Regions from separate parts of the Rhizobium azibense genome, predicted to be linked through region 1. Evidence: predicted binding sites of a transcription regulator. Region 1 holds the regulator's gene; the other holds the start of a gene.
What was found. Region 1 encodes PhoB, which activates phosphate uptake and scavenging genes when phosphate is short. Its sites were predicted from a motif close to TGTCATNNANCTGTCAT; they were not measured.
Positions count from the first base shown of each region.

Region 2: EV130_RS15650 (UDP-2,3-diacylglucosamine diphosphatase) is a predicted target of PhoB. The motif match lies at 12,444-12,460, and genes of this name have one in related genera.

Region 1 covers NZ_SMBJ01000005.1:325,022-339,936, forward strand. The annotation lists gene phnD (phosphonate ABC transporter substrate-binding protein) at 1-206, opposite strand, end outside; gene phnC (phosphonate ABC transporter ATP-binding protein) at 295-1,140, opposite strand; gene EV130_RS14825 (PstS family phosphate ABC transporter substrate-binding protein) at 1,539-2,576, shown strand; gene pstC (phosphate ABC transporter permease subunit PstC) at 2,638-4,017, shown strand; gene pstA (phosphate ABC transporter permease PstA) at 4,017-5,303, shown strand; gene pstB (phosphate ABC transporter ATP-binding protein PstB) at 5,317-6,132, shown strand; gene phoU (phosphate signaling complex protein PhoU) at 6,167-6,880, shown strand; gene phoB (phosphate regulon transcriptional regulator PhoB) at 6,915-7,598, shown strand; gene EV130_RS14855 (winged helix-turn-helix domain-containing protein) at 7,616-8,302, shown strand; gene EV130_RS14860 (KTSC domain-containing protein) at 8,688-8,876, shown strand; gene EV130_RS14865 (hypothetical protein) at 8,914-9,357, opposite strand; gene EV130_RS14870 (hypothetical protein) at 9,406-9,597, opposite strand; gene EV130_RS14875 (universal stress protein) at 9,789-10,688, shown strand; gene EV130_RS14880 (hypothetical protein) at 10,851-11,126, opposite strand; gene EV130_RS14885 (LysR family transcriptional regulator) at 11,192-12,133, shown strand; gene EV130_RS14890 (entericidin domain-containing protein) at 12,238-12,393, shown strand; partial or broken gene EV130_RS14895 (hypothetical protein) at 12,390-12,748, opposite strand; gene EV130_RS14900 (glycine betaine ABC transporter substrate-binding protein) at 12,842-13,837, opposite strand; gene EV130_RS14905 (cobyric acid synthase) at 14,411-14,915, shown strand, end outside.
Region 2 covers NZ_SMBJ01000005.1:481,771-496,685, forward strand. The annotation lists gene EV130_RS15605 (class II 3-deoxy-7-phosphoheptulonate synthase) at 1-1,175, shown strand, start outside; partial or broken gene EV130_RS34235 (IS110 family transposase) at 1,434-1,692, shown strand; gene EV130_RS15610 (GFA family protein) at 1,979-2,374, shown strand; gene EV130_RS15615 (DUF1003 domain-containing protein) at 2,371-2,904, opposite strand; gene EV130_RS15620 (LTA synthase family protein) at 3,197-5,116, opposite strand; gene EV130_RS15625 (NAD+ synthase) at 5,311-6,990, shown strand; gene EV130_RS15630 (TolB family protein) at 7,011-7,841, shown strand; cobalamin riboswitch at 7,859-8,042, shown strand; gene bluB (5,6-dimethylbenzimidazole synthase) at 8,119-8,805, shown strand; gene EV130_RS15640 (DUF2865 domain-containing protein) at 8,813-9,898, opposite strand; gene EV130_RS15645 (NADP-dependent malic enzyme) at 10,001-12,313, opposite strand; gene EV130_RS15650 (UDP-2,3-diacylglucosamine diphosphatase) at 12,525-13,331, shown strand; gene EV130_RS15655 (GNAT family N-acetyltransferase) at 13,413-13,916, opposite strand; gene EV130_RS15660 (MFS transporter) at 14,154-14,915, shown strand, end outside.

The DNA.
Region 1 (14,915 bases):
TCGTAGTCAGCTGCCGGGAAGAAGGAGACCTTCTCGACGCCGATTGCTGCAGGAAGCTTTTCAGACAGGCATTGGAAATTGCGCAGCCGGTCAGCTTCGTTTTCGCCTCCCAGAATGCCAACCCGGAATTCCTTGAGATTTTCGGCTGCGGCAGCGCCGGCAAGCGCTAGAAGCGCTGTCGCGGCGAAGAGTGCTTTCTTTACCATGGTTCTCTCCTGATTGACCGGTTTCCCGGTGTCTTGCTGTTGCGAAGAAGTTTGCTTGTCGACGCGGGCGATCGATCGCCGCCCTTTCTCACAGACCCGCCAGGGCGACGGGTTGCCGGGCGGCGGGTGCTTGAGCGGTGGCTGGCCCGGGCATGTTGATCGAGGTGGAGGTCATTGTTTCGTCGATGCCGGCGCCATCCCTGTCGGTGCCGTAGATTTCCTTGACCGCAGCCGCTGTCAGCTCGGAAGGCTTACCGTCGAAAACGATGCGGCCGGCGGCCATGCCGACGATGCGTTCACAGTAATTGCGCGCCGTATCGAGCGTATGCAGGTTGGTGATGACTGTGATGCCCTCGCGCTCGTTGATGTCGCGCAGCGCATCCATGACGATCTTGGCATTCAGCGGGTCGAGCGAGGCGATCGGCTCGTCGGCGAGGACCATCTTCGGGTTCTGCATCAGGGCACGCGCGATGGCCACGCGCTGCTGCTGGCCGCCGGAGAGCGTACTGGCCGTTTGTAGCGCCGTCTGTTCGATGCCGAGGCGCTCCAGAGCCGCAATCGCATGAATACGCTCGTCGCGGCTGAAGATGCTGAGGATGCTCAGCATGGTCGGGCGGTGATTGAGGCGGCCGAGCATGACATTGGTCAAAACGTCGAGGCGAGGGACGAGATTGAACTGCTGGAAGATCATCGCACAATCGCGCTGCCAGTTGCGCAGGGCTTGGCCACGCAGAGCAGAGACCTCGACGCCGCAGAATTGGATGGAACCGGAAGTCGGCTCCTGCAGGCGGTTGATCATGCGCAGAAGTGTGGATTTGCCGGCGCCCGAGCGGCCGATGATGCCCACCATTTGGCCCTGCGGTATTCTCAGGTTCGTCTGGTCGACCGCGGTTTTGCCACCGAACCGCCGGGTCAAATCCGTTATTTCCAGCATTGGCGCGTCCCTCGTCATTGCGTCTGAGGGGACATATGCCGCGTTCGTAACGGTGGAATGTCGGTTTTATGTCACTTTTATAATGTTTGCCGATTTTCTCCTGGCTGCACGACGGATAATGGATGTGTTGGCCAGCTCTTATCTGCTGGAGGCCGGAACCGTCCGGCTAAGATTTGAAATCAGATGGAAACTGCCGAGAAGACGTTGACTCTATTTGTCTAATTTGATCTTGGTTCGATGCTCGAAATCCGCCCTCGCTGGCGCAGCCGGCACGCGTTGCCGATGCCTTCCTTCCCGCACGATGAATTGATACAAAACTGTCACAAAACTGTTACGTGGTGCCTATAGAGGGGAGCCGACGCCGAAGCGTCATCGTTACATTCTACGGGAGAGTATCCATGAACAAATATCTCGGAAGCTGCGCAGTCGCCGCTATTTTGCTGGCAACTGCAGGCGTCGCATCGGCTCGCGATCAGATCAAGATCGTCGGCTCCTCCACCGTGTTTCCCTACACTCAAGCAGTTGCTGAAGAGTTTGCCAACAAGACTGGCAAGCCCGCTCCGGTCGTCGAGTCCACCGGCACGGGCGGCGGCTTCAAGGCCTTCTGCGGTGGCGTCGGCGAAGACTTCGCAGATATCACGGGCGCTTCCCGCGCAATCAAGGAATCGGAAGTCAAGCTCTGCGCCGGCAACGGCGTGACCGACATCACCGAAGCTCTCATTGGTTATGACGGCCTGTCTGTCGCCGTATCCAGGTCCAATACCGGCGACTGGAACCTGACCAAGGGGCAGATCTTCCAGGCGCTCGCCGCGCAGCTTCCCGACGGTAAGGGCGGCCTGACTGCCAACCCGAACAAGAAGTGGTCGGACATCGACAAGTCCCTCCCGGACGTCGATATCGTCGCCTTCGGACCGCCGCCGACCTCCGGTACCCGTGACGCATTCGTCGAACTGGTTATGCATCCGGGCTGCGAGAAGACCCCAGGCATGGCTGACCTCAAGAAAGCCGACGAGAAAAAATACACGGAAGCCTGCTCGCGCATGCGTCAGGACGGCCCGTTCATCGAAGCCGGCGAAAACGACAATCTCATCGTTCAGCGTCTTGAATCCGATCCGAACTCGGTCGGCATCTTCGGCTATTCGTTCCTCTATGAGAACGAAGACAAGCTCAAGGATATCAAGATCGAAGGCGTCGAGGCAAGCTTCGAGACCATCAAGGACGGCTCTTATCCGGTATCCCGACCGCTCTTCATCTATGTCAAGAATGCGCACCGCGACGTCATCCCTGGCATGAAGGAGTTCCTGGAAGAATATACTTCCAAATCTTCGATGGGCGAGGACGGCTACCTTGCTGAACGCGGTCTGACGCCTCTCGACGAATCCAAGCGTGCGGAAGTCGAGAAGGCTGTCATGGCAGCCAAGAAGCTCGGCTCGTAATATCGAACTTCACCGGCCGCCTGCGCAGCCCGCGGGCGGCTTCTTCTTATATGGGGGCAACATGTTCGGTTATCTCTTCCTCGTATTGGTTGCCGCAGCCGTGGTCGCGGCCTACTTCGGAGGCTTGCGCGCCCTCGCCGTATCGACAACGGCAGGAACGAGCCGCATCAAGGCGCATTCCCGGCCGATTTACCACGGTCTCAACGCTGCGATCTGGACCGCTGTTCCCGCTTCCATCTTTCTTCTTCTCTGGCTTGCCTTCCAGTCCAGCGTCGTGAACCAGCTTGTGCTCGCCTCATATCCTGGCTCCGAAGGCATGGACAGTGCTGCACTATCGCTGCTCATCGGCGAAATCCGCCAGGTTGCGGCCGGAAACCTCTTCCGCCAGCCAACGCCTGAAGTGGCTGCTGCAGCCGAACATCTTCGGTCGCTCCAGACCTACTCCACCTATCTGATGATGGCGATTGGCTTCTGCATCGTCGCGGTGGGTGCATTTCTCGGGATGAAGGTGATCAGCCCAAGGTATCGCGCCCGCCACAGTGTCGAGACTGCGGTCACGGGTTTCATGATGTTCTCCTCCCTGGTTGCCATCATCATCACAGTGGGCATCGTCGGCTCGCTCGTATTCGAAGCGCTCCACTTCTTTGCAAGGGTTCCGGTCACCGAATTTCTCTTCGGCCTGCGTTGGGAGCCTCAGATCGCCATCCGCGCAGACCAGGTGGCCGGGCAAGGCGCGTTCGGCGTTCTTCCGGTCCTGTTCGGCACGTTCGTCATCTCGGCGATCGCTATGCTGGTTGCGGTTCCGACGGGGATACTCTCCGCCATCTATCTGACCGAGTATGCGCATCCGCGGTTCCGTGCCGTTGTGAAGCCGCTTCTTGAAATTCTCGCGGGAGTTCCGACGGTCGTCTACGGCTTCTTCGCCGTGCTGACGGTCGCCCCTGCTATTAGGGCCCTGGGCGCTTCCGTGGGGATAGCCTCGTCGCCGAACAGCGCGCTTGCCACCGGCCTTGTCATGGGCGTGATGATTATTCCGTTCATTTCCTCGCTTTCGGACGACGCCTTTGCGGCGGTGCCGCGTGCCATGCGCGACGGCTCGCTGGCCCTGGGAGCAACCAAGGGCGAGACTATCCGCAAGGTCCTGCTGCCGGCCGCTTTGCCTGGCATTATCGGCGGCGTCCTTCTGGCCCTTAGCCGTGCGGTCGGCGAAACGATGATCGTCGTCATGGCAGCCGGCCTAATCGCGAAGATCACACTCAACCCCTTCGATGCGGTCACCACCGTGACCGTCCAGATCGTCACCCTTCTCATCGGCGACTCCGAGTTCGACAACCCGAAGACGCTGGCGGCTTTTGCACTCGGCCTTGTACTCTTCCTCGTCACACTCGGCCTGAACCTCATCGCGCTGCGCACCGTGCGCAAGTACCGGGAGAAATATTGATGTCCACGACCGCAGTCGCCGGAACGCGTGTGAACTGGCATTCGGATGACATGAAGGCACGCCGGAAGGCACGCTATGCCGCTGAGCGGCGTCTCCAGGCTTATGGCATGATCGCAATCATTTTCGCGCTCGGCTTCCTCGCTTTCCTCATCGGTTCTCTGACGCTCACCGGGTACAAGGCGTTCACCCAGACGGTGGCCACCATAAACATCGACCTCAGCAAAGCTGAGCTCGATACAAGTGATATGATGAAGGCCGACTGGCGCGGCGCCGTGCGCGAGGCACTGCGCAACCAGATTGGGGACCTGCCACGCAGGCAGGAGAAGGCCTTCTTCGACCTCTTCACATCCTCGGCACCGTTCCTCGTTCGCGATGCAGTCATTAAGGATCCAGCACGCCTCAAGGCACCGAGCAGCTTCGTCATCCCGATGTCCGATCCGGCCGACCAGTTCGTCAAAGGCGAGATCAGCCGGGATACGCCAGAGAGCCAGCGGCGCATCAGCGACGAGCAGATCGGCATGATCGACCAGCTCGTATCCAAGGGCGTAATCTCCAGTCCGTTCAATTGGGCGCTTTTCCTCAATGCCGACAGCCGCTTCCCGGAACTGGCTGGCTTGGCTGGCGCGATTTCCGGATCGTTCTGGTCGCTGCTCGTCTGCTTCGCCATCAGCTTCCCGATCGGCATTGCGGCGGCGATCTACCTGGAAGAGTTCGCTCCCAAGAACCGTTTCACCGATCTCATCGAAATCAACATCAACAATCTTGCGGCGGTCCCGTCGGTGGTGTTCGGTCTCCTCGGGCTCGCCGTGTTCTTGAACGGTTTCGGCCTGCCGCGGTCGTCTCCGCTCGTCGGCGGCCTCGTCCTCTCGCTGATGACGCTGCCGACGCTCATTATTGTTACACGCGTGTCGCTGAAGGCGGTGCCTTCCTCGATCCGAGAGGCGGCCCTGGGGGTCGGCGCCTCCAAACACGAGATGATCTTCCACCACGTGCTGTCGCTCGCCATGCCGACCGTCATGACGGGAGCGATCATCTCGCTCGCGCGAGCTCTTGGAGAAACCGCGCCGCTGCTGCTCATCGGCATGAACGCCTTCATCACGAGCCCTCCGGACGGGATATTCGCGGCGTCGACGGCGCTTCCGAGCCAGATCTACATCTGGGCGGACAGCCCGGAACGCGGCTTCGTATCGAGAACCTCCGCCGCAATTCTCGTGCTTTTGGGGTTCCTCATATTGATGAACGCGATCGCCATCTTCCTCAGGCAGCGCTTTGAGCGCCGCTGGTAACGGAGTAAGGATTATGAACATGTTGACCGAAACAGCAGTTGAGAAGGCTCTGGAGCAGAAAATGAACGCGACCGCCTACAAGATGGTCGGCAAGACGGTGTCGGTTTACTACGGCGAGAAGCGTGCGCTATTCGACGTGAACCTGAACGTCCGCGAAAATACCGTTACCGCACTCATCGGCCCGTCGGGCTGCGGCAAGTCCACCTTCCTGCGCTGCTTGAACCGCATGAACGACACGATCGACAATTGCCGCGTCACGGGCGAAATCAAGCTGGACGACGCGGATATCTACGATCCGGACATTGACGTTGTGGAACTGCGCGCTCGCGTCGGCATGGTCTTCCAGAAACCGAACCCGTTCCCGAAGTCTATCTACGAGAACGTTTCTTACGGACCGCGCATCCACGGTATTGCCAGGTCGAAGGCTGACCTGGATCAGATCGTCGAAAGCAGCCTCCACAAGGCCGGTCTCTGGAACGAAGTCAAAGACCGCCTGCAGGAATCCGGCACCGGTCTGTCGGGAGGCCAGCAGCAGCGCTTGTGCATCGCACGAGCCGTCGCCGTCAGCCCGGAAGTCATCCTGATGGACGAACCATGCTCGGCGCTTGATCCTATTGCGACCGCCAAGGTCGAGGAACTGATCCACGAGCTTCGCGAGAACTACAGCATTGTCATCGTGACGCATTCGATGCAGCAGGCGGCCCGCGTTTCGCAGCGCACCGCCATGTTCCACCTCGGCAATCTCGTCGAGGAGAACGACACCGACAAGATGTTCACCAATCCGGACGACCCGCGCACCCAGGACTACATCATGGGCCGCTTCGGCTGATCTGCGGCGTTCAGGCTATTCAAGGACAATCCCCATGGCATCGACCCATATTTTTTCTGCCTATGACGAGGATCTGAAGTATTTGTCCCGCCGCATCTCGGAAATGGGCGGGCTTGCCGAGCAGATGGTGTCGGACGCCGTCCGCGCGCTTGTCAACGGTGACGCTGGCTTGGCCCAGAAGGTCATCTCCGACGATGTTATCATGGATCACGCCGAGCGCGAGATTGGCGACAAGGCGATCGTCACGATTGCCCGCCGCCAGCCGGTGGCCTCCGACCTTCGCGAGATCATGGGCTCGATCCGCATCGCGGCCGATCTCGAACGCGTCGGCGATCTCGGCAAGAACACTGCCAAGCGTGTCATTGCCGTGCAGAGCACCGGCGTTCCGCGCAAGCTCGCCCGCGGTCTCGAGCATCTTTCCGAACTGGCGCTGGTACAGCTCAAGGAAGTACTCGACGTCTATGCCTCGCGTTCAGCCGACAAGGCGAAGTCGATCCGCGAGCGAGACGAGGAAATCGACGCCATGTACACCTCGCTGTTCCGCGAGCTGCTGACCTACATGATGGAAGATCCGCGCAACATCACCAGTTGCACGCATCTTCTCTTCTGCGCCAAGAACATCGAGCGCATCGGCGATCACGCAACCAACATTGCCGAAACGATCTATTACATGGCGACCGGCGCACAGCCGGAAGGCGAACGTCCGAAGGACGACACTGCCAACACCGTCGGCGCGGTCACGCAATGACTGTTGCGAACCCGCCTTCAGGAGACAGAACCGCATGATCCCGAGAGTTGCAGTCGTTGAAGACGAAGAAGCACTGAGCGTGCTTCTTCGCTATAACCTCGAGGCCGAAGGTTTCGAGGTGGACACCATCCTGCGCGGCGACGAGGCCGAAATCAGGCTTCAGGAGCGCACGCCGGATATCCTGATCCTCGACTGGATGCTGCCCGGCGTCTCTGGTATCGAGCTTTGCCGCCGCCTGCGCATGCGCCCAGAAACGGAGCGTCTGCCGATCATCATGCTGACGGCGCGCGGCGAGGAAAGCGAGCGCGTGCGCGGCCTTTCCACCGGGGCCGACGACTATGTCGTCAAGCCGTTCTCCACGCCAGAGCTGGTTGCCCGCGTAAAGGCGATGCTGCGCCGCGCCAAGCCTGAGGTGCTCTCCACGGTGCTGAAATGCGGGGATATCGAACTCGACCGCGAAACGCATCGCGTCCACCGCAAGAGTCGCGAAGTCCGCCTTGGTCCGACCGAATTCCGCCTCCTGGAGTTCCTGATGTCATCGCCCGGACGCGTCTTCTCGCGTTCGCAGCTTCTGGATGGTGTCTGGGGCCACGACATTTATGTCGACGAGCGCACCGTCGACGTTCATGTCGGTCGCCTTCGCAAGGCACTGAATTTCTCCAACATGCAGGACGTCATCCGCACGGTCCGCGGCGCGGGATATTCGATGGAAGCGTAGCAGGGAGGCCGGAGAGGATGTCGGTGCGGATACTTGTTGTCGAGCAGGACGAAGATCTGCTCACCACGCTGAAGAACGCTCTGGAGACAGAAGGATATTCGGTGAACTGTCTTCCCCCCCATGCATCGCTCGTCGAGCTTGTGGCGTTGCGGCTGCCTGATGCGGTGATATTCGGTGCGCCGGCTCCTGGCTCGATGGCGATCTCGACATGCCGCCAGTTCAGGACAACCGGAGCGACCGCCCGCCTTCCGATCGTGGTGCTTCTGGACTCGCCCCTCGAACAGGACCGGTTGGCAGTCCTTTCGGCCGGAGCCGACGACTGCCTCATAAAGGCAGTTTCCCCCGTCGAACTCCTCATCCGATTGCGGAACCTTCTGCGACGTCTCAATCCAGCGTTACTGGAGAGCACGCTGAAAGTCGGGGATCTGACGCTCGATAAGAACGCCCGCCGGGTCCACAGGCAGAAAAAGGAAGTCAAGCTCGGACCCACCGAGTTCAGGCTACTCGAGTTTCTGATGAAGTCCCCCGGTCGCGTCCACTCCCGATCGGAATTGAGGGCATCGCTGTGGGGCAGCGATGCCAGTGTCGATGAACGCGCTGTCGACGTACACATCGGACGCCTTCGGAAGGGCATCAGTCTCGGCAAGGCCGACAAGGTGATCCGGACGGTGCGCGGCGCCGGCTACGCACTTCGCGACTTCTGACCGGTATCGGGGTCCGACCCGATCCCGCCACTGTGTGCAGAGATTGTGAGGCGCGATATAGATGTTCTCGCAACACGTGTGTCACGTCGATTTCACGCGACCGCCTATATTGGTGTGTGTTTAGTCGCGCTGGAGGTGATTCCAGTCCGCCTTCGGCTCCCATACTTGCCCAAAGGCGTCAGACATACAATCCAACCGGGATGAGGCTCGGTCCGATCGGCCTACACTCGTCCCAAAGTACAGCTAGTTTGGTTGAAGCGATTTGGAGTATTCCATGACGATCAAGACGGCGTTGTTGAGAATGTCCCTCATTATCGTTTCCGGTTGGGTCATGGTCGGCACCATCACCTTGGTGATGTTCCATTGACCAGTGAGGTTTAACGGCATGCGGTTCCTGGTGTACACGAAAACGATCGCCCAACTCGATTATGACGAAGAGACGCGCGTCTTGACGATCATCTACCGGGACGGCCAAGTGCGATCCGTTCACCATGTCGATCCCAAGATCATGATGAAAATGGTTGCGCAGCTTCCTCCGGAACGATCCCTCTACCTGATGCAGGCGGCGATCTGATCGTCGCGGTCAAGGCAAGGTGTGACCTCATCTGGCGTCAATGCATGGCCTCGATAAAGGCGCGTCGATAAAACGCGCCAAGGCTGATCCGTTCTTCAGCGACCGCCACGAGCTTCTTCTGAAGACGGCGCTCGAATTCCCGCGATCGGGCTGCCCGTAGCCTGCCGTGCGGCGTCGTGGGCTTTAACCGCATCCGTGGTCCGAGGTCGGCGCGGTACTGGGCCAGCGTCATGCCCGCTCTGATCAGCAGAGCTCTTATCTGCGGACGGTGCTCGGCAGCGATGACGAGGCCAAACGACTTGATCAGCATAGGCTTCGGGACGGGCAGCTCGATCTCGTCGATGATGTCATTTCCCACTTGCGCTTCCTCGGCGAACGCAAGGTACCGGTCCACCAGGTCATGAGCGGCCTCGAGGGTCTCGGTGTCCGGCCTGTACCGGCACCAGGTGTCACCAAAAGCACTCAGCGATCCGTACGACATCAAGAGCTCCTTTGCCCCTTCAAATGAACGCGGAAATTGGCTGATTGTTCAAAGGATGCCGCAAGCGGTGCCAGGGCGCGGCTTCGCCACCATCGGCTCCACGTCGAGATTGCCGCCGTGGAGCAGCGCGGCGCGTTTTTCGTAGAACGAGCGCTGGTAGGTGACCTCGATCGAGTTGTTGGCACGGACGAAGAATCCGACCATGGCGGCAGGGGCTTTTCCCAGAACCCGTCGATCCATCTGGGTCGCAGGCCATGATGGCGAAGCCCTTGGTACTGGCCGGCGCATAAACCCTACCACGCAATCGCCCGTTTGCCGTGGAAGCGGCGCAGCCTGTGCGGCGTTTGCTAGCCAGCCATCGGACGCAGGAGTAAAATCTTAAACGTGATGGACCGGGAGCGATGTGGGAGCATCGCGAAAGGAGGCCCGGTATGAACAATGCGCCCGCGAACGACCCGCCGAACCCGACTTCGGCAGAAGCCGGTGTCATCTTCGCCGATCTTGTGCGGGAAGGGACCGACCATGCCGACGTTCTCGCCCTGCTGCCCGATCCGGCAACTGCGCAACCTTGCCTTGACGTCGCCGAAGACGCCGCCCGTGCCATCCATGGCACCATGTCCGTGGCCCATGTCGGCGCCGATCCGGAACGGATGATCGCCGCGCCCGAGGAGATCGATCTGCAGATGCTGCGGGACCTGACCGAAGGCTCGCCGCATGAGCGGTTCGAACGGGTCGCCCGAGCCTTCGAGGATTGGAAGCAGTGCAAGCCCGGCCGAGAACGGCTCCTTCTCGATGATTGCCGCGGCGAAGTTGCTCGTTGCGTGAGCGCCAAAGTCCGTGAGACGGCGTTGGTCGTCGCTCCTTGTCATGGCAATATGGATGCCCGCGACGCTTTTCACGATCTCGTTTTCCATGAGCGCAAGCTGGTGTTGGCACCACCTGCCGGTACCCATGCCGGCAATCTGCTGGGGCATGTGGTGATCGGCTGGAAACCGCATGGTCATGCGCGGGGAGCCGTCGCCGCGGCCAGACGCTGGCTGGCTGCGGCCGATCGCGTGACGGTTCTGTGCGTCAACGACGAACCGGACGGAAGCTACCAGTCAACGGCAAGAGAGTTGCTTGATCAGCTGGGCCTTGACGGCGACGTCGTCGCAATCAACTCGGCAGGGCTGTCCGTCGGGGAAACGATCCTCGATTTCGCCAAATCGGCGAATGCGACGTGCCTTTTGATCGGCGCTTTCAAGCATGGCTACTTCCTGGAACTGCTGCTCGGTCGTGTCACTCACTACCTGCTGTCGCATTCGCCGCTTCCATTGATGATGAAGCATTAGCGACGGCGTTGGCCTGACCTCGCCCGCGCCAAGAAAAGTCGTTCCAGATCGGTACTCCCATCCGGTTCGATGACACGTTTGCCCACATCTGCGATGGTCCTCCTGGTTGCAAAGGAGGAAGTCTGGCGGCCTCAATAGTTCGGTGCGGGTCCTGCGAGTCGATTACAGTTTTCGTTGAGGGTCAGCTGCCGACAAGCCCGGCGTGAAGCGCATTTCGTGCAGCGTCTGTAACGCTTTACGTGCAGAACTTCGTGGAGAAGCAGATGGATGGGTGAACCATTCTCGGCTGTTGTCGAGCGCAAGTGGCGCGACATCGGCGATCAGGTGGCTGGGCAACGCGGTCATCTGCCGCATAGTGTTCTCCCAGGCGGTGCGCTGCAGTTGCCTTGCCCTGAACGTAAAGAAGATGTCCAAAATGCTATGTGCAGTCTCGGTCATCATGGCCTCCTTCGTTTATCGCCATGGTGCTAAAATAGCTTTGCGTTGACATTCAAACAAACGAAATGATATGGTGCTTAACATCAGAAAAATTGAAAGATGCGACGATGACTGTGCCCTTTCGCCGCCCGATCCCCTTGCTCGACAATGATGTTCTAAGAACCTTTGTCGCCATTGCGGAAACAGGCAATTTTTCGACCGCAGCCGAAGCAGTTTTCCGCACTCCTTCGGCGGTTTCCATGCAGATCAAGAAGCTCGAGGAACAGCTCGGCGCGACGCTGTTCATGCGTGATGCGCGATCGGTGACGCTGACGCAGCACGGTGAGCTCCTGCTGACCTACGCCCGCAATATCTTGGCGCTTTCCAACGAGGCGGTTTCCCGCTTCATCATGCCGGAACTCAGCGGCGTCGTGCGGCTCGGCGCGCCGGAGGATATCGGCGAACGGCTGCTGCCAAGTATCCTGAAGAGCTTTGCGGAGAGCTACCCGGGCATCATGGTCGACGTGACGATCGACATGAGCATCGGCCTCAAGAAGCGTATGGAAGAGCAGAGGCTGGATCTGGCACTGATCAATTGCGCCACGCGGCCGTTTCCGACCGGCGGAGAGATCGTGTTTCGAGAACGCCTTGTTTGGGCAGGCGCCAAATGCGGTACTGCCCACAGGCGCGATCCCCTGCCGATCTCGATCTGGGAGGATGGCTGCATCTGGCGCCAGGAGGCGCTGGCGCAGCTTGAGCGTAACAAGCGGCCCTACCGCGTTGCCTATCTCAGCGGCCATACGATGGCGCAGCGCGCCGCTGTGCTTTCCGACCTTGCGATCGCGCCGCTGCCGCGCTCCTATGTGGCCGACGGGATGGTGATGCTTGGTGCCCAGGAAGGCCTGCCTGAACTCGGCTCGTTCGACATCCGGCTGTTGACGGCCTCGCAGCTCTCCGGGCCTATGGAGGCCGTCGCCGACAGCATCCGCTTTGCCTTCGCGGAAAAGGCAAAGGCCGCCGCCGCTTGATCTGGACGGCGAGGAACTTTATTGGATTTCAGCGCGTTAAACGGCCGGAGCGGCGTTGGCTGCTTCGGCTGCGTAATTTTCGTTTGCACAAGAGGATTTCCAAAATGGCGACAACGGTCAAAGTCGGCGCAGCACTGATGCTGCTTCTGGCCCTTTCTTCCTGCGGCAATACCATCCGTGGCATGGGCCGTGATACGGCAAACGCCGTCAACGCGACGCAGGATGCCGGCCATTCGGTCAACCGCGCCGCACGCCGCTAAATCTTTTCAGATCGTGCGGCAGGGTAGGCGCGTTCCAGGCCGCCTGATCGGTCAAGCCCGGCGCGGAATGCAAGATAGGCCGGATGCTGGCTGGATCTTGCCGTTTCCGTCAAACGGATCTGAAGGCGCCTGGGAGCGGCTTCGCCAATCCAGACTCCGCAATTTTCAATTTTCAGAGAATTGAGAAAAGGCCCAGCCGCCGCCAAATCCAGATACCGACGCAAGCCGTCGATCAGGTTGTCGTCTTGCGCTGCATTTCCATGAGCAGCGCAAGATAGGACCTGTCGGCTTCGCAAGCGCCTGCAAATTTGTGGGCAACGATCTCGCGATCGGGAAAGGAAGCGGCTGGCGTCATCGGTCATCCATAGGTTCTTGCCATTGTCCGGCAGTCGTTCGACTAGCTATGCCGTCAGCCTAGGAGCTATAGCCTTCGCGAGGCTGGAATTGCTCAAAGTGCGGCCCTTACCCTTTCCGCGACGTCAGCCGTCATCCACCGTGTCCAGAGTTCGGGGTAGTTGCGCAGAAAATGCAGTGCGGCGTTCTCGCTGCTTTCTTGGTTTTCGTCCTGCCATGCCAGAACGTCGTTTATAGTGTTGTTGTCCCAGGTGCGGGAGCGAAAGTAGGCGAGTTCCGGACCGGCACGGTCGGCAAAGGCCTTGGTGACGACGGTAAAGGCTTGGGAGACGGGATAGGCGTTAAGCTGCGGACGCGCGCAGCCTTCGATCGCGGTGCAGGCCAGCCATTCCGCCCTGTCGTGGCTGACGCCCATACTAAGCAGTGTCATGTCATATTTGCCGAGGATCGCCGTTGGTGCCCAGTAATAGCCGAGCCAGCCGACCTTGGCGTCGAAGGCTGCGGCGATCGAATCGTCGAGGCTTTGCGGGCTTTCGCTGTCAATCAGCTCGAAACCGGCCTTCTCGCCGGCCAAGGCTCTGAAAAGATTGGCTGTCGAAATCCGGCAGCTCCAGCCCGGCGGACAATTGTGAACGGCGCCCTTGGAGGCATTTTTGGGTGCGGGGAAGAGGTCTGGCCGTTTCAGCGCATCCTGCACTGAGCGGATGTCGGGATTTGCATCGGCGATGAATTTCGGAATCCACCAGCCTTCGATTGCACCATCCGACAAAATCTCGGAGGCCTGGATCAGGCGCCCGCTCTTCACAGCCGCATCGAATTGAACCCTGACTGACGCGGTCCAGAGTTCGGGTGCGATATCGGGTTCGCCCTTCTGATCCATCGAAGCAAAAGTGGGCACCGTATCACCGGCTACCATCGTGACGTTGCATCCGTAGCCGTTTTTAAGGACGAAGCGGTCTATATTGGCGGCAATCGCCGCCGAGGCCCAACTCATCTCCGCAATCGAAACATTATCGCAATCAGCGCGCGCGGCGCGGGCGCCGGTAACGAGACATACCGCGATAAACAGCCAAGCCAGGATGATCTTCATTCCCTCGTTTCCCAGTTTCTGATGCTGACATGCAGAATACAAACTGCCCATCGGCTCGTTCAATGGATGCATGTGACAATTTCGCCGTCGCAATTTCAGGTTTCAGCCATTTTTGCATCGCCACCGCGGCCTGGAACATTCCATCACTTCCAGCCTACGCCTTTGACACGGCAATTGAAATCCGATTATGAGCGAATATTATTGAGCTAAGCAGCTGATTTGAATGCGCTAATATCCCCACTGATCCACAAGCGATAGCCTGTACCGAGCTGCCATCATGGGCTGCATGCGGATCGGGAATCGGCAAAATGTCGAAAAAAGTCGAAATCCGCCATTGCTGAGGTCCGTAATAACACTCCGGTAAGAATGTCGCGCTATCAGTTGAACCACGGCGGGGGACAACCGCCGCTTTCTCCGGATCAGGTAGTGCGTCCCGGAGAATACGAGTTTCGTCGTGTATTGGCGAATACGCCAGAGTTTTCGGCAAACCGCGCGCGCCCGCCAGCCCGCGCGGTTTTCGCATTTCAATCGGACGATTGACCGCGGATCATGCCGCGTTGTAGGCCTCATCGCATGACCAAGGCGATCATGTTGCAGGGAACCGGCTCGGATGTCGGCAAGACGGTGCTCGTTGCCGGGCTTTGCCGACTTGCGGCCAATCGCGGCCTCAAGGTGAAGCCTTTCAAGCCACAGAATATGTCGAACAACGCGGCCGTCTCCGATGACGGCGGGGAGATCGGCCGGGCGCAGTGGCTGCAGTCGCTTGCGGCGCGCACGCCCTCGTCGATACACATGAACCCGGTTCTCCTTAAGCCTCAATCCGAAAACGGCAGCCAGATCATCGTGCAGGGCAAGGTCTTTGGACAGGCTAGGGCACGAGACTACCAGATGTTGAAACCGCTGCTTCTTGAGCAAGTGCTAGAGAGCTTTGCGATCACGTTGGAAGGCGCCGATCTCGTCATCGTCGAAGGTGCAGGCTCGCCGGCCGAAATCAATCTACGTCCCGGCGATATTGCCAATATGGGCTTTGCCACCCGCGCCAAGGTGCCCGTCGTGCTCGTCGGCGATATCGACCGCG
Region 2 (14,915 bases), 160 kb from region 1:
GGGACTGCGCCGAGAGCTTCGCCGAGCACGGTGCCGACACTATCCGCGACTTCTTCCGCGCCTTCCTGCAGATGGCCGTCGTGCTGACGTTCGGCGCACAGCTGCCTGTGGTCAAGGTCGGCCGCATTGCCGGCCAGTTCGCCAAGCCGCGCTCTTCGGGCATCGAAACGCAGAACGGCGTCTCGCTGCCGAGCTACCGCGGCGATATTGTCAACGGCATCGAATTCACCGAGGAAGCGCGTATTCCGAACCCGGAACGTCAGGCCATGGCTTACCGCCAGTCGGCCGCGACGCTGAACCTCTTGCGCGCCTTCGCGATGGGCGGCTATGCCAACCTCGAGAACGTCCACCAGTGGATGCTCGGCTTCGTCAAGGACAGCCCGCAGGGCGAGCGCTACCGCAAGCTTGCCGACCGCATCAGCGAAACGATGGACTTCATGAAGGCGATCGGCATCACGTCCGAGAACCACCCGAGCCTGCGCGAGACGGATTTCTTCACCAGCCACGAGGCGCTGCTGCTCGGCTACGAAGAAGCGCTGACGCGCGTCGATTCCACCTCCGGCGACTGGTACGCGACTTCCGGCCACATGATCTGGATTGGCGATCGCACGCGCCAGGCCGACCATGCGCATGTCGAATACTGCCGAGGCATCAAGAATCCAATCGGGCTTAAATGCGGCCCGTCGCTGCAGGCGGACGACCTCTTGAACCTGATCGACATCCTGAACCCGGCAAACGAAGCCGGCCGCCTGACGCTGATCTGCCGTTTCGGCCACGAAAAGGTTGCCGACCACCTTCCGCGCCTCATCCGTTCGGTCGAGCGCGAAGGCCGCAAGGTCGTCTGGTCCTGCGACCCGATGCACGGCAATACGATCACGCTCAACAATTACAAGACGCGTCCGTTCGAGCGCATCCTGTCGGAAGTCGAAAGCTTCTTCCAGATCCACCGCGCAGAAGGCACGCATCCGGGCGGCATTCATATCGAGATGACCGGCAAGGACGTGACGGAATGCACGGGTGGCGCCCGCGCCGTTTCTGCGGACGATCTGCAGGACCGCTACCACACGCATTGCGACCCGCGCCTCAATGCCGACCAGGCGCTCGAACTGGCCTTCCTGCTCGCCGAGCGCATGAAGGGCGGCCGCGACGAGAAGCGGATGGCCGTCAACGGCTGATCTGCACGAATGAACGAAATCGAGAGCCCGGCTCAGCGCCGGGCCTTATACACTGCAAGGCGGGACAGTGCTATGACGGTCTGGCCGCGTTTGTCATTGTGGTGATTGAAAACCGCAATGGCGGTGCGCAAAGCGGCTTGTCTTTCCGGACCCGAACTTTCGTTCGTAAGAAAAGAATCTTTTGCTACTTGAAGGCTAGGTCGAACCGTTGAGAGGGTTTCACGCTCGCGCATAAGAGGGATAAGCCCTTCAAGACCTATACCTATCCGGTTTGTCGGCATCGACATATCAAAAACATCCTTTGACGTCTGCCTTTTGCCAGAGGAGCAGTCGGCGAGTTTTGCCAACACCGCTGCCGGGATCTTGCCCCTTTTGAGGGGGCGAGCGGCTCGTCCTGGAGCCGACCGGCGGCTATGAGGCCGATGCACTGCTGGCGACGCAGTTGCCGGTGGCACGGGTGAACGCCAAACAGATCAGGCAGTTCGCAAAAGACTTCGGTCAGGTCTTTAGGACCGACCACCGACCTGGTCACGCACTAGAAAAAACAGCAAACCCGCGAAGGTCGCCATGAGCGCCGTCAAGGGCAAAATCGTCATCACGCTCAACGCAAGAATGCGAGATCTCATCAGGCAAGTCCCTGACCTCTAACACCGTTTATTCTCTCTTGAACATGCACGGATTGCTGGTCAGGGCTTTTAGGAAGTCCGGCATCAAAATTCTTGACGCTGTGCTTCAAGGAATTGGATTTGACGCAGCTCCAGGCAAGCGGCCAATTTCGCATTCCATCGAAAAAGGAGCTGCGAATGACGAAGGAATATACGGGTGGCTGTGGATGCGGGGCGGTGAGGTTTTTAAGCCGGCGCAAGCCTGGACCGGTTGTCGCATGTCATTGCTCACAGTGCCGACGGCAGACTGGGCTCTACTACGCGTCTTGCGACGTCTCCCTAGAGAGCCTGACGATCGAGGGCAATAGCTCGATCCGCTGGTACCGGTCGAGCGAGACGGCTGAGCGCGGCTTCTGCGAAAACTGCGGTTCGGCGCTCTTTTGGCAGCGGAAGGGATCGCCAGAAGTTTCCGTGATGGCCGGTGCCTTCGACCTGCCGAGCGGGCTTTCCTTCGGCTATCATATCTACTGTGCCGACAAGGGCGACTTCTATGAGATTGACGAAGGCGCGCTGAAATACGCAAAAGGTGTTTAAGCCCCTTTTCCGGCCAGCAAAGTGTTCAGGCGCCCGACCTCTTCACGCAGTGCGGCGAGTTCAGTCACGACGTGCATGTCGATTTTCTGGTGCAGTGACATGACCTCGAGCTCGGCCTTGAGATTTACTTCATAATCCTTGGCTGCTTCGAAGCGGTCGCGCTCGGCCTGCCGGTTCTGCGACATCATGATGATCGGCGCCTGGAGAGCGGCCAGCATGGAGAGGATCAGGTTCAGGAAGACGAAGGGGTAAGGGTCGAAGGCGCGCGTTGCAAGGACAATGGTGTTTATTACCGCCCAGATCGCCAGGAAAGCGAGGAAGGCGATAATGAAGGACCAGGAGCCGCCCACCCTTGCGATACCGTCAGCGACGCGCGCTCCGAAGGTCGCCTCGGCGGAAAAGGCTTCATTGACGTCGGTCGAGATGATCTTGCGTTCGTGCGTCCTCCTGAGGACGCGCTTTTCGATGTCGCCGAGTTGCTCAGTCGGCCTGTCGAAATGCAGGTGAACGAAGTTCGAGATATTATTCATGACTGGCTCCGATATCTGGCACCCGCGCGGAAGATCTGCTTAGTCAGCGAATGTGCGCTCAGCTTGCGCCTTGCCACTATCACCGACTCCTCCAGGAATTGACAACATCAAGGCCAAATTTGCCGAAGCCGGTGATGTTGAAATCGACGTCAGCGGCGGGGTGACGGGCTTCGTCTTCCGGGAGTGGCCATGCGTGCGGTGCGAATCCGCAGCCGCTGTTTCAGCGTCTCGTCGAGATTGGGATCGTCATGCGATCTTCGAGTTACATGTGCAACGGAGCCGCCGACTGCACTCAATGGCTCAGGTGGCCCTCGGCGAGCAGGTCGTGCTTTGGGAAAAAGCGCTCCAGCGTCCGCGCTTTGCCGAACATGATGTCGTGCTGCAGGTAGCCGTAATCACGCACAAGGGGGTCGAGTTTTTTCCGGTCGCGCAACCAGTCCGGCGTCACATTCTTGTTGCGCGCCGCCAGTTGGTAACGGTCGATGATGTCGTATTTCTTCTGCACGCGGCCGAGGAAGCCGGTGTAGAAGGGATGCTCGAAACCGGCGAACTTGAGGAGGTTGTAGGAGATCAGCGACGGGCTGATCGTGCCGACGTTCTGCTTCACCCCTTTCTTGTTCGACCAGATGACCAGCGGCGTTTCATGCTCGCGCTTCATTACGTCGAGCGGCGCCCTGCGGGTGGCCACCTGGTCCGCCATGTAGCCGGCGCTCATATAGACGTTGCCGAGCGGCGGCAGGTGATCGCCCCAGAGCACGATGATCGTTTCGCGCTCGCGCTTCGAGGCCCAATTCATCAGCATCTTGAGACTGTCGTCAGCTTCCTTCACGCCCTGCGCATAGGTCGCAAGCGTCGCACGATCGGCCTCTGGAATGTTGCCGCGGATGCCAATCGTGTTGCGTGCATAGCGATACGGCTCGTAGGGACCATGTCCCTGCAAGGTGACGGCGAAGAAGAAGAATGGCTTATCGAGGCCGTCGCCCTCGCGCATGATCTCCTTCGTCAGGGAATCGTCGGAGGCGAAGATGCCGCGCTTTTCCATCGGCGGCATCGTTTCTTCGGTCCGGAACTCCTCGAAACCGAAATCCTTGTAGACCTGGTTGCGGTTCCAGAACCAGCCACTGAAGGGGTGCAAGGCGCGGGCGATATAGCCTTCGCCGCGGAAGAAGGTGGCAAGCGAGGGCACGTCGCTGCGGACATATTGCTGGTAAGGAATGCTGCCGTAAGGCAGGAAGGCGTTCGAAAATCCGGTCAGTGCCTCAAATTCGACATTGGCGGTCATGCCGCCGAATTCCGGCGAGAAGACGTATCCGGACTGCGCGGCGCGGACGTTCGGCATCGGATCGGCGCTGAACGAGAGATTTTTCAACCTCGTCGGATCCCAAAAGGACTCGCTCATCAGCATAATGATGTCCGGCTTTTCTTTCGGGCCCGTCAGATAGCCGTAGTTGCGCGAGGGAATCGCGTCGAGCGCATCGGCGTTGAGACCGGCGGGCGCTGCGACGTCGGCCATCGGGATGTTGAAGAGGAAGGCCAGTATGAAACCGTTGCTGCGGTAGTTTTCCTTCTGGTCCCACATCATCGGTACGACCTGCAGGCGGTCGCGAACGTAGGAATATTGCGAATAGTCCATGAGCGAGGCGAAGGCCGCTATCACCGGCAGCCCAAGGCAGAGGTGGCGCAGGCGTGCCTGGCGCGAGAGCTTGGGAAAGTTCTGCCATGCATAACGCCATGCGAAAACGATGCCTGAGGCGAAAAGCACGATGCCGACGAGAAGCGTTGCGGCGGTCAACGGCCTGTCTCGCACCATGACCGGCAGCAGCTCCATGATCTGACGAGTAAAGAGTATGTCGGACGGATAGAAGGGGTCGGAGAGAAAGTGCTGCTTCTGATTGGAGACAAAGGCAGGAACCAGAAAAAGCGGGATCAATACAAATGCCGACTGGTGGCGCCGGCCAAATACGGCATCGAGGGTCAACATCACGATCGCCAGCATGGCGACGGTCGTCATGCCGGGCCTGACCGTCGATGTCAGGAACTCGCCCACATCGGTCAAGGTGCCGCGCGCAATCCATTCGACAGCGACGACGCTGAGGAAAGCGAGGGAAAACGAAAACAGGATGCCGATTGCCGCGCGCGCTGCCGGAGACTTTAAACTCGACCCGAAACCGGCGGAAAGCAGTGCTGCTTTGCTCGAGGGTAGAGACTTCATTATCAACGCAATCAACGGTATGCTCCGATGTCATAAAATTTTCACCGAAGTGTCACATGTCCGTCATGAACGCTAGATGAACCTTGCGGGGCGCCGGCTTTTCCCAAGGGTTTGAGTTTTTCGCCCGCCATACCCGGCGTCTTTTCATGGAACGGGCAATTGAAGAGGCGGGCGACCCGCGCTAAATGGATGACATGACACAGGAAAACGCTCCTTTGAATACGCTCCGGATTGCCGTTGCCCAGTTGAACCCGACAGTCGGCGATGTCGCCGGAAACCTCGCCAAAGCTCGTGAGGCACGCACCGATGCGGCCCGCCAGGGCGCGGATCTGCTGCTTCTGACGGAGCTTTTCATTTCCGGTTATCCGCCGGAAGACCTCGTGCTGAAACCGGCCTTCCTAAGGGCCTGCCTGAAGGCGGTCGAGGACCTCGCGGCCGATACCGCAGACGGCGGCCCCGGCGTCATCGTCGGCTTTCCGCGGCAGGGAAAGACCGGGCGGCACAACTCGGTTGCAGTTCTCGACGGCGGCCAGATCCTGGTGCTGCGTGACAAGATCGACCTCCCGAACTACGGCGAGTTCGACGAGAAGCGCGTCTTTTCCGAAGGGTCGATGCCGGGGCCGGTGAATTTCCGCGGTGTGCGGATCGGCGTGCCGATCTGCGAAGAGATCTGGAACGATCTCGACGTCTGCGAGACACTTGCCGAAAGTGGCGCCGAAATCCTGCTCGTGCCGAACGGTTCGCCCTATTATCGCGGCAAGGTCGACGTGCGCCATCAGGTGGCGCTCAAGCAGGTGATCGAAACCGGCCTACCGCTCGTCTTTGCCAATCAACTCGGCGGCCAGGACGAACTCGTCTTCGACGGTGGGAGTTTCGCCTTCAATGGCGACAGGACGCTGGCCTTTCAGATGAGCCAGTTCGAAACGGCGCTGGCGGTGACGACCTGGAAGCGCGGCGAACATGGTTGGCGCTGCAGCGAAGGCCCCATGTCTCGGATTCCCGAGCCCGACGAGGCCGACTATCGCGCCTGCCTGGTCGGTTTCCGTGATTATGTGAACAAGAATGGATTCAAGAATGTCGTCCTTGGTCTCTCCGGCGGTATCGACTCGGCGCTCTGCGCGGCGATCGCCGTCGATGCTCTGGGCGAGGAGCGCGTTCGAACGGTGATGCTGCCGTATCGCTACACGTCAACCGATTCGCTGAAGGATGCCGCCGATTGCGCCAAGGCGCTCGGCTGTCGTTACGACATCGTGCCGATCGAGGACCCGGTGAACGGCTTCACTTCGGCGCTCTCACGGCTGTTCGAAGGAACCGATAGCGGCATTACCGAGGAGAACCTGCAAAGCCGTGCGCGCGGCACGATCCTGATGGCAATCTCCAACAAGTTCGGCTCGATGGTTGTCACGACCGGCAACAAATCGGAAATGTCGGTTGGATATGCGACGCTCTACGGCGATATGAACGGCGGGTTCAATCCGATCAAGGACCTCTACAAGATGCAGGTCTATGCGCTGTCGCGCTGGCGCAACAGTCATGTGCCGCCGGACGCGCTGGGGCCGTCCGGCAAGGTGATCCCGCAGAACATCATCGACAAGGCGCCGTCCGCCGAACTTCGCCCGGACCAGACGGACCAGGATTCGCTGCCGCCTTATCCGGTTCTGGACGACATCCTCGAATGCCTCGTCGAGAAGGAGATGGCGGTCGAGGAGATCCTCGCGCGCGGGCATGATGTGGCGACCGTCCACCGCGTCGAGCATTTGCTCTATCTCGCCGAATACAAACGCCGCCAATCGGCTCCGGGCGTCAAGATAACCAAGAAGAACTTTGGGCGCGATCGCCGCTACCCGATTACCAACCGGTTCCGCGACCGGTAACCCAAGATCCGGGAGTATGCATGCGCAGTTCGGTCGAGATCTACAATATTCGCACCGGCGAAAGCCGGATTGTCGTCCAGACGGAAAAGCTGATCGAGGCGCCGAATTTTTCGCCCGATGGCGGCTATGTGCTGTTGAATGGCGACGGGTTGCTTTACCGGCTGCGGCCGGACGGTACCGGCGGCCTCCAACAGGTCGATACGGATTTTGCAACGCAGTGTAATAACGATCACGGCATTTCGCCGGACGGGACGCAAATCGTCATTTCCGACAAGACCGAATTCGGCAAGTCGGCGATCTATATTCTGCCGGCGGCTGGCGGGACGCCGCGGCTGATCACCGAAAATCTGCCCTCCTATTGGCACGGTTGGTCACCGAACGGCAGGGAGCTCGCCTATTGCGGCATTCGCGACGACCTCTTCGACATTTATACGATCTCCGTCGATGGTGGCCCCGAAAAACGGCTGACGCATGGCGAGGGTCGAAACGACGGGCCGGATTATTCGTCTGACGGGAGATGGATCTACTTCAACTCCAGCCGCACCGGTCTCATGCAGATCTGGCGCATCCATCCGGATGGAACCGGCCTGGAACAGGTGACATTCGACAATTATGGCAACTGGTTTGCGCATCCTTCGCCGAAGAACGACAAGGTGCTGATCCTTTCCTACGATCCGGAGGTCTTCGATCATCCGCGCGACCTCGATGTGCGGTTGCGGCTGATGGACATAGACGGCGGCAACCTGACCACGCTGTTCGAGCTCTTCGGCGGACAGGGAACGATCAATGTACCCTGCTGGTCACCTGATGGTGACGAATTTGCCTATGTGCGTTATTTCCCCGGGACTTGAACGAGCCGCCGACTCGGACGATAGAGACTGCGTCAGGTGCCTGCATCCAGCAGGAGAATCGGGAATCCGGTGAAGGACCGGAACGTGCCCAACGCTGTGAGGCTGACGCTTTCTGCAACAATGGCCACTGGCATCTGCCGGGAAGGCCGCGGCAAGCGGGTGACGCCAAGTCAGAAGACCGGCCTGACAAGATAGACCGAACCGCGTGGACGGCGGCGAAGTTTTGACGCTTCGCGCGCCTGTGCGCGGGTGCTGAAGCATTGTTGGGGATTTGACGATGCAACTTGAACCTTTTGCCCGCTCCCTGGTGCCGGCCGGCCATTTTTCCGACGATGACCGGGCCGCGGTCTATAGAGCCATCGAAACGCGCCGCGACGTGCGCGATCAGTTTCTGCCCGATCCCCTGCCTGACGATCTGGTGTCGCGGCTGCTGGGGGCGGCGCATGCCGCGCCCTCGGTCGGTTTCATGCAGCCCTGGAATTTCATCGTGATCCGCGATCCGAAGGTGCGCCAGGCCGCCTGGCAGGCGTTTTCGCGCGCCAACAGGGAAGCGGCCGACATGTTTGAAGAGGAGCGGCGGGATATGTACACAAGCCTGAAGCTCGAAGGCATCCGGAAGGCGCCGCTCAGCATCTGCGTCACCTGCGATCCCGACAGGGCAGGGCCGGTAGTCATCGGCCGCACCCACAATCGGCGTACGGATGTCTATTCGACAGTCTGCGCCGTGCAGAACCTGTGGCTTGCTGCCCGGGCCGAAGGCATCGGGGTCGGCTGGGTTAGCATCTTCCACGATGCGGATATTCGGGAATTGCTCGGCATTCCAGAGCGGATCGAAATCGTCGCCTGGCTTTGTGTGGGTTATGTCGATCAGCTTTACACAGCGCCGGAACTTGCCGTGAAAGGCTGGCGCCAGCGCCTGCCGCTGAAAGACCTGGTGTTCTGCGACCGATGGGGAAGCCAGTAACGACGCGTCAGTTCTGCTGGGGCTGCGGTCCGGGCGTTGCGGGGTTCTTGAGATCGATCGCACCCTGATCGCCAGCGAGGAACTGCGGACCGACCTGGCGGACTTTACTGTTCGCCGGGTCATAGGGGCGGTCCGGCACCTGCGGCTGGCGGGCAGGCGTGGAGGCGGCGCCCGATGGCGGCTTCGTCTTGATACTGGTGATCGAGCCTTTCGTCGGCGGTTCGCTGATCGATTGATTCTTGCGCATGTTCTCGTAATAGGCGCTGAGATTGCACAAACAGGAGGACTTTTCGCCGGGCGCGCGGTTCTTGTAGGCAAAGGCATTCGGCATGGCGCTGTAGGGCGCACCGGTCGAGGCCGAGATCATGTTTGCGGCATCGGTATTCGAGATGTCTTGATAGAAAAGCTCCGTCTCGATACCCGGGCACATTCTCGAACACGTCGCTGCGTCGCGGTTGAAATCGATCGACGTTGCATTCGTTGTGATCGGGAAGAAGCCGCCGTCGCAGGTGCGCACGCACATGGTGCTGACATGCGACATGAGCTCGCCGTCCGGCACGCCGTATTGGATGTCGCCTTGTTCGCCTTCTCCAAGCGGAATGAAGGTATCGCTCCGCATCGCCTGTTCTTCTGGACTTGGCGCCGGTGCATAGGCCTGCGGGTCGGGCGCATAATCGAGCTCGTCGTTGCAGCCGTTGTCTTCGAGCGCCGCCATCAGCTCGCGGCGGACGCGATAATCGGCGCCGCCCTGATCGCGCAGTTCGTTACGCCGCTCCTGAAGGTATCGAATGTTGTCGACCATGCGCGCCTCGGACTGCTGGAGCTCGCTGCAAAAGTCCGCATTCTCGCCGCCGATCACGACCATGCTGTCCACCGAGCAGCCGTAGCCGCGCAGGTCGTTGCGGACCTTTCTAAGCTCGAGATTCTGCTCGGCGATAGCGCTCGCATATTGGCGGACTTCGGGGCCGTTGCCGATGACTTGGGGCAGATCGGCGATGCGGCCGCGCAGGTCGTCGCAGATCTCATTCGTCTGCGCGGCAGCAGGCGCGGCCAGGACAAGCAGGATCGCAAGGGTCAGGTTTCGGCGTTTCACGGCATCATCCGCAGCAAGGTCGGGCCAGAGCGCGGCGCGACACCCGCTTCCGTTAACAAGCTGGCGAGGCAATAGTAGCGCATTTTTGCAGTTGGCGACAACTTACGCCGGCTGAGAAGCCTCAACGACGGCAAGCGCCGCCATGTTGACAACGCCGCGCGAGGTGACCGAAGTCGACAGGATATGCGCAGGTTGTGCAGTTCCCAGCAAAATCGGGCCGACATGGAGCGCATCCATCATGGTACGGACGAGGCCGAGGGAGATGTTGGCGGCATCGAGGTTCGGGAAGAGCAATAGGTTGGCTTCGCCGGCAAGCGAACTATCCGGCATGGCGCGCTTGCGCAGCGCTTCCGACAGTGCAGAACCGGCTTGCATTTCACCATCGACCTCCAGATCCGGGGCGCGATCGCGCACGAGCTGCAGGGCATCGCGCATCTTGCGTGCGCTCTCGGAGTTTCGTGAGCCGAAGTTCGAATGGCAGATGAGCGCAGCCTTAGGAGTGATGCCGAAGCGCCGAACCTCCTGGGCAGCGAGAACGGCGATCTCGGCGATTTCCTCATGGGTCGGATTGTAGTTCACGAAAGTATCGGCGAAGAAGACCGGCCCTTTCTGGGTGATCAACAGGCTGAGGCCGGCGAAGGTGCAGGCACCCGGCCGTCTGCCGATGATTTGGCCGACGTCTTTCAAGTGGCGGTCGAAGCGACCTTCCACGCCGCAGATGAGGGCATCCGCCTCGCCGCGCTTCACCGACAAGGCGCCGATAACCGTGTTGTTGGTGCGCACGATCGTGCGGGCGGCTTCCGGATTGATGCCAGCACGGCCGACGAGCGCGAAGTAGTCGTCGACATAGTCGCGATAGCGCGGGTCATCTTCGGGGTTCACCACGGCGAAGTCGATGTTCGGGCGAATGCGGATGCCGAACCGCTTGAGGCGTGCCTCGATGACCGAGGGGCGGCCAATTAGAATCGGCTCGCCGGTCTTTTCTTCCAGCAGAACCTGGGCCGCGCGCAGGACGCGCTCGTCTTCTCCCTCCGCGAAGATGACGCGTTTCTTCTCGCAAAGCTTGGCGCTGGTAAAGATCGGCTTCATGACGAAGCCTGAACGCCAAACGAACCGGTTCAACTGATCGAGGTAGGCGTCGAAATCGGCAATCGGCCGCGACGCGACGCCCGTCTCGGCCGCGGCCTTGGCGACAGCCGGGGCGATGCGCAGGATGAGACGCGGATCGAAGGGCGAGGGAATAAGGTAATTCGGGCCGAAGACGGGCGTCTCGCCGGAATAGGCGCGAGCCGCGACATCCGATACTTCCTCGCGGGCAAGTCCCGCGATGGCCTTAACGGCTGCCATCTTCATTTCTTCGTTGATGGCTGTGGCGCCGCAATCAAGCGCGCCGCGGAATATATAGGGGAAGCAGAGGACGTTGTTCACCTGGTTCGGGAAATCCGAGCGGCCGGTGCAGATCATCGCATCCGGGCGGGCGGCACGCGCAAGGTCAGGCATAATTTCGGGGGTCGGATTGGCGAGAGCCATGATGAGCGGCTTTTCCGCCATCTGTGACAGCAGGTCGGGCTTCAGGACACCGGCAGCCGAAAGGCCCAGGAAGACATCGGCGCCGCCGATATTGTCGGCAAGCGTACGCATCTTACTTTTCTGTGCATAGACAGCCTTCCATTCGTCCATCAGTTCGGTGCGGCCTTCATAGACGAGGCCTTCGATATCGTGGACCCAGATGTTTTTTCGCTTCGCGCCGAGCGTCACCAGGAGGTTGAGGCAGGCAAGCGCAGCGGCACCCGCGCCGGAGGCGACGATTTTCACATTCTCGATCTTCTTGCCGGCAAGCTCCAGTCCGTTAAGGATCGCTGCGGCGACGATGATGGCCGTGCCGTGCTGGTCGTCATGGAAAACCGGGATCTTCATCTTCCCGCGAAGCTGGCGTTCCACCTCGAAGCACTCCGGCGCCTTGATGTCCTCGAGATTGATGCCGCCAAAGGTCGGCTCGAGCGAGGCGATGGTGGAGACCATCTGGTCGACGGTGGGCGCCTCGATTTCAACGTCGAAGACGTCGATGCCTGCAAATTTCTTGAACAGGACGGCCTTGCCTTCCATGACGGGCTTGGAGGCGAGCGGGCCGATATTGCCGAGGCCGAGAACCGCTGTGCCGTTGGAGATGACGGCGACGAGATTGGCGCGCGAGGTATAATCAGCCGCCGTCTCCGGATTGTCACGGATCGCAAGGCATGGTGCTGCGACGCCGGGCGAATAGGCGAGTGCCAGGTCGCGCTGGTTGCCGAGTGGCTTGATCGGCTGGATTTCAAGTTTGCCGGGACGGGGATAACGATGGAAGAAAAGCGCCTGTTCGTCGAGGTTTCCGCCGGTCTCGTCTTTCTCCGTCTTGGATTTTTCCTGATGATCCATTGCCGTCTCCGCTTGCGCACTCACATCTTTTGAAGACCTCTCCATACAACAATCGGCTGGCTGGGACAGTCAGAATTTCGCATCCGAGCGGAAAACTCGCGAGCGCTGCGAATGCGCCATTTCGCGCATCTGTCATCTTCCTGAAACACGAGTCTGATTTTGGAAGGCCAGATGAACGATGGGACGCAGGCAAGATGCTTGTGAAAGACATATGGATATTCGACATTTCCGTACTCTCTTCATTTCCGATGTGCATCTCGGCTCGAAGGCGGCAAAGGCGGACTTCCTCCTCGATTTTCTTCGGTATCACGACGCCGATACGATATTTCTGGTAGGCGACATCGTCGACGGCTGGCGGCTGAAGCGCAGCTGGTACTGGCCGCAGGTCTGCAACGACGTCGTGCAGAAGCTGCTGCGCAAGGCGCGCAAGGGCACGCGCGTCGTCTATATCCCTGGCAATCACGACGAATTCCTCCGCGATTTCCCCGGGATGCATTTCGGCGGCATCGAAGTCGCCGAGCGCATGATGCATGACGGCGCGGACGGCAAGAAATACCTGATCCTGCATGGGGACGAGTTCGACGTCGTCGTGCGAAATGCCCGCCTGCTCGCCTATCTCGGGGACTGGGCGTATGACACGGCGATCAAGATCAACGTCGTGCTGGCCGCGATCCGCCGCCGCATGGGCATGCCCTATTGGTCTTTCTCCGCCTGGGCGAAACTGCAGGTGAAGCATGCCGTCAATTTCATCGGCGAGTTCCAGCGCGTCGTGGCCGACGAAGCCCGCAAGCACGGCGCCGACGGCGTCATCTGCGGCCATATCCACCATGCTGTGATCGAGGACATGGACGGCGTGCGCTATATCAACACCGGCGACTGGGTGGAGAGCTGTACGGCAATTGCCGAGCACGAGGACGGCACGTTCGAACTCATAACCTGGAGCACGATTGCCGACGCTCAGGCCATCCCGATGGCGCTCGAGCATCGCGACAGCGAACTCGAGCCGCAGGCCGCCTGAATCTCATTTGTGAATATTGAAATTGAAGCGATATCCCACGGAATCCAGTCGATGCAGCGAGCTTGCTTGTGGCGCCGGTTATCATGGGCCTAGTTCCAGCCGCATGAGGATCTCGTCATGGTAAATATCACCCACCTTTAAAGCTTCGACCTCGACGGCCCACTCTTTAAAACCCATGGATCTGTAAAGCCGGATCGCCGCAACGTTGGACGAAACCACGCTGAGCCGGAGCGAGCGCAATGTCGTGCCAACTTCGTCGACGGCCGCACTCAGCAGTCGGCGTGAGAGCCCTGTGCGTCTTGCCGTTTGACGGACAAACATTCCCCAGATCGATCCGACATGTTGCGTCTTGATGCCTTTGGATTTTGACACACCGATAGTTCCGGCAAGCATTCCGTCATCAAAGAACCCTCCGATCACAAGACCGTTCTCGAGCCTTTCAGCGAATTGGGCCTCCGATTGGCGCTGCTCTTCTTCCCATGACGCGCCAAATGCCTCTGGATGGTTCGCGAGAGCCTCCAGGCGGATCTCCCTAAAAGACCACGCATCATTCCCGTCGAGGCGGCGAAGCTTGAATCGGCACACAGGTATGTTCCTTTTGTTTATTGGACGGGCGAGCGAACCAGCTGACTGTGACCCATCGCGCTTGGCTCAAAAATGTATGGCACTCTGCGCGCACCCGGACTGAGTGGGATTTGCGCGAATGGGTTGTAAGCGGAGTAGTTCAGCTTTTTTCACAACGTTTCCGGAAGGCTATTTCTGGCCATAGTAGACCTTGGGTTGATGTGATAGGCAACCATCTGGTTTCCTGCAGGTCCAACGATGATTCCCGCACAGAATGCTCCGACAGGCGAGGAGGCGCCGCCGCGCTTCCGGCTGCTCAGCGCCCTGTCTTATTGCGCACCGCTGACCGTAAACGGTGTCGTTCTTCCCTTTTTTCCAGTCTGGCTCGCATTCCACGAATTCACCGATCATGAAATCGGCATCATCCTGGCGGTGCCGATGGTGGTGCGCGTCCTCGTCGCGCCGGTCGTCGCGATGTATGCCGATCGAATGAAGGAGCGCGCCGACGTGTTGTTGTGGTCCGGCGGACTGTCGCTGTTGACGGCGGTCGCGCTCTGCTGGACGACTAGTTTCTGGCCGGTCCTGATCGTTTTCAGTATGCAGGGAGCGACCTTTGCGCCCTACCTGCCGGTCGTCGAATCGATCGTCATTTCTGGCGTTCGCCGATGGGGACTGGACTACGGCTCGATGCGCGTATGGGGCTCGATCGCCTTCATCGCATCGACCCTGATCGGCGGCGAGATGATCGGCCATTGGGGTGGCTCGATGGTGCTGCCGGTGATGATTTTCGGCTTCGTCGCGACGATGCTGATGGCGATCCACTGTCCACGCATCGGGCCGACGCGCCGGCGCGGAACGCCGGTCGACCTGCCGGCTGCCACTGGCAGTTCGCTGCGGCAGCCCCACCTGCTGGTGCTGCTTTGGGGCGTGGCAATCCAGCAGTCGAGCCACGCGCTACTTTATGCTTTCGCCTCCATTTACTGGCATCACCTCGGCTTTTCGGGAACGCAGGTGGCTTTG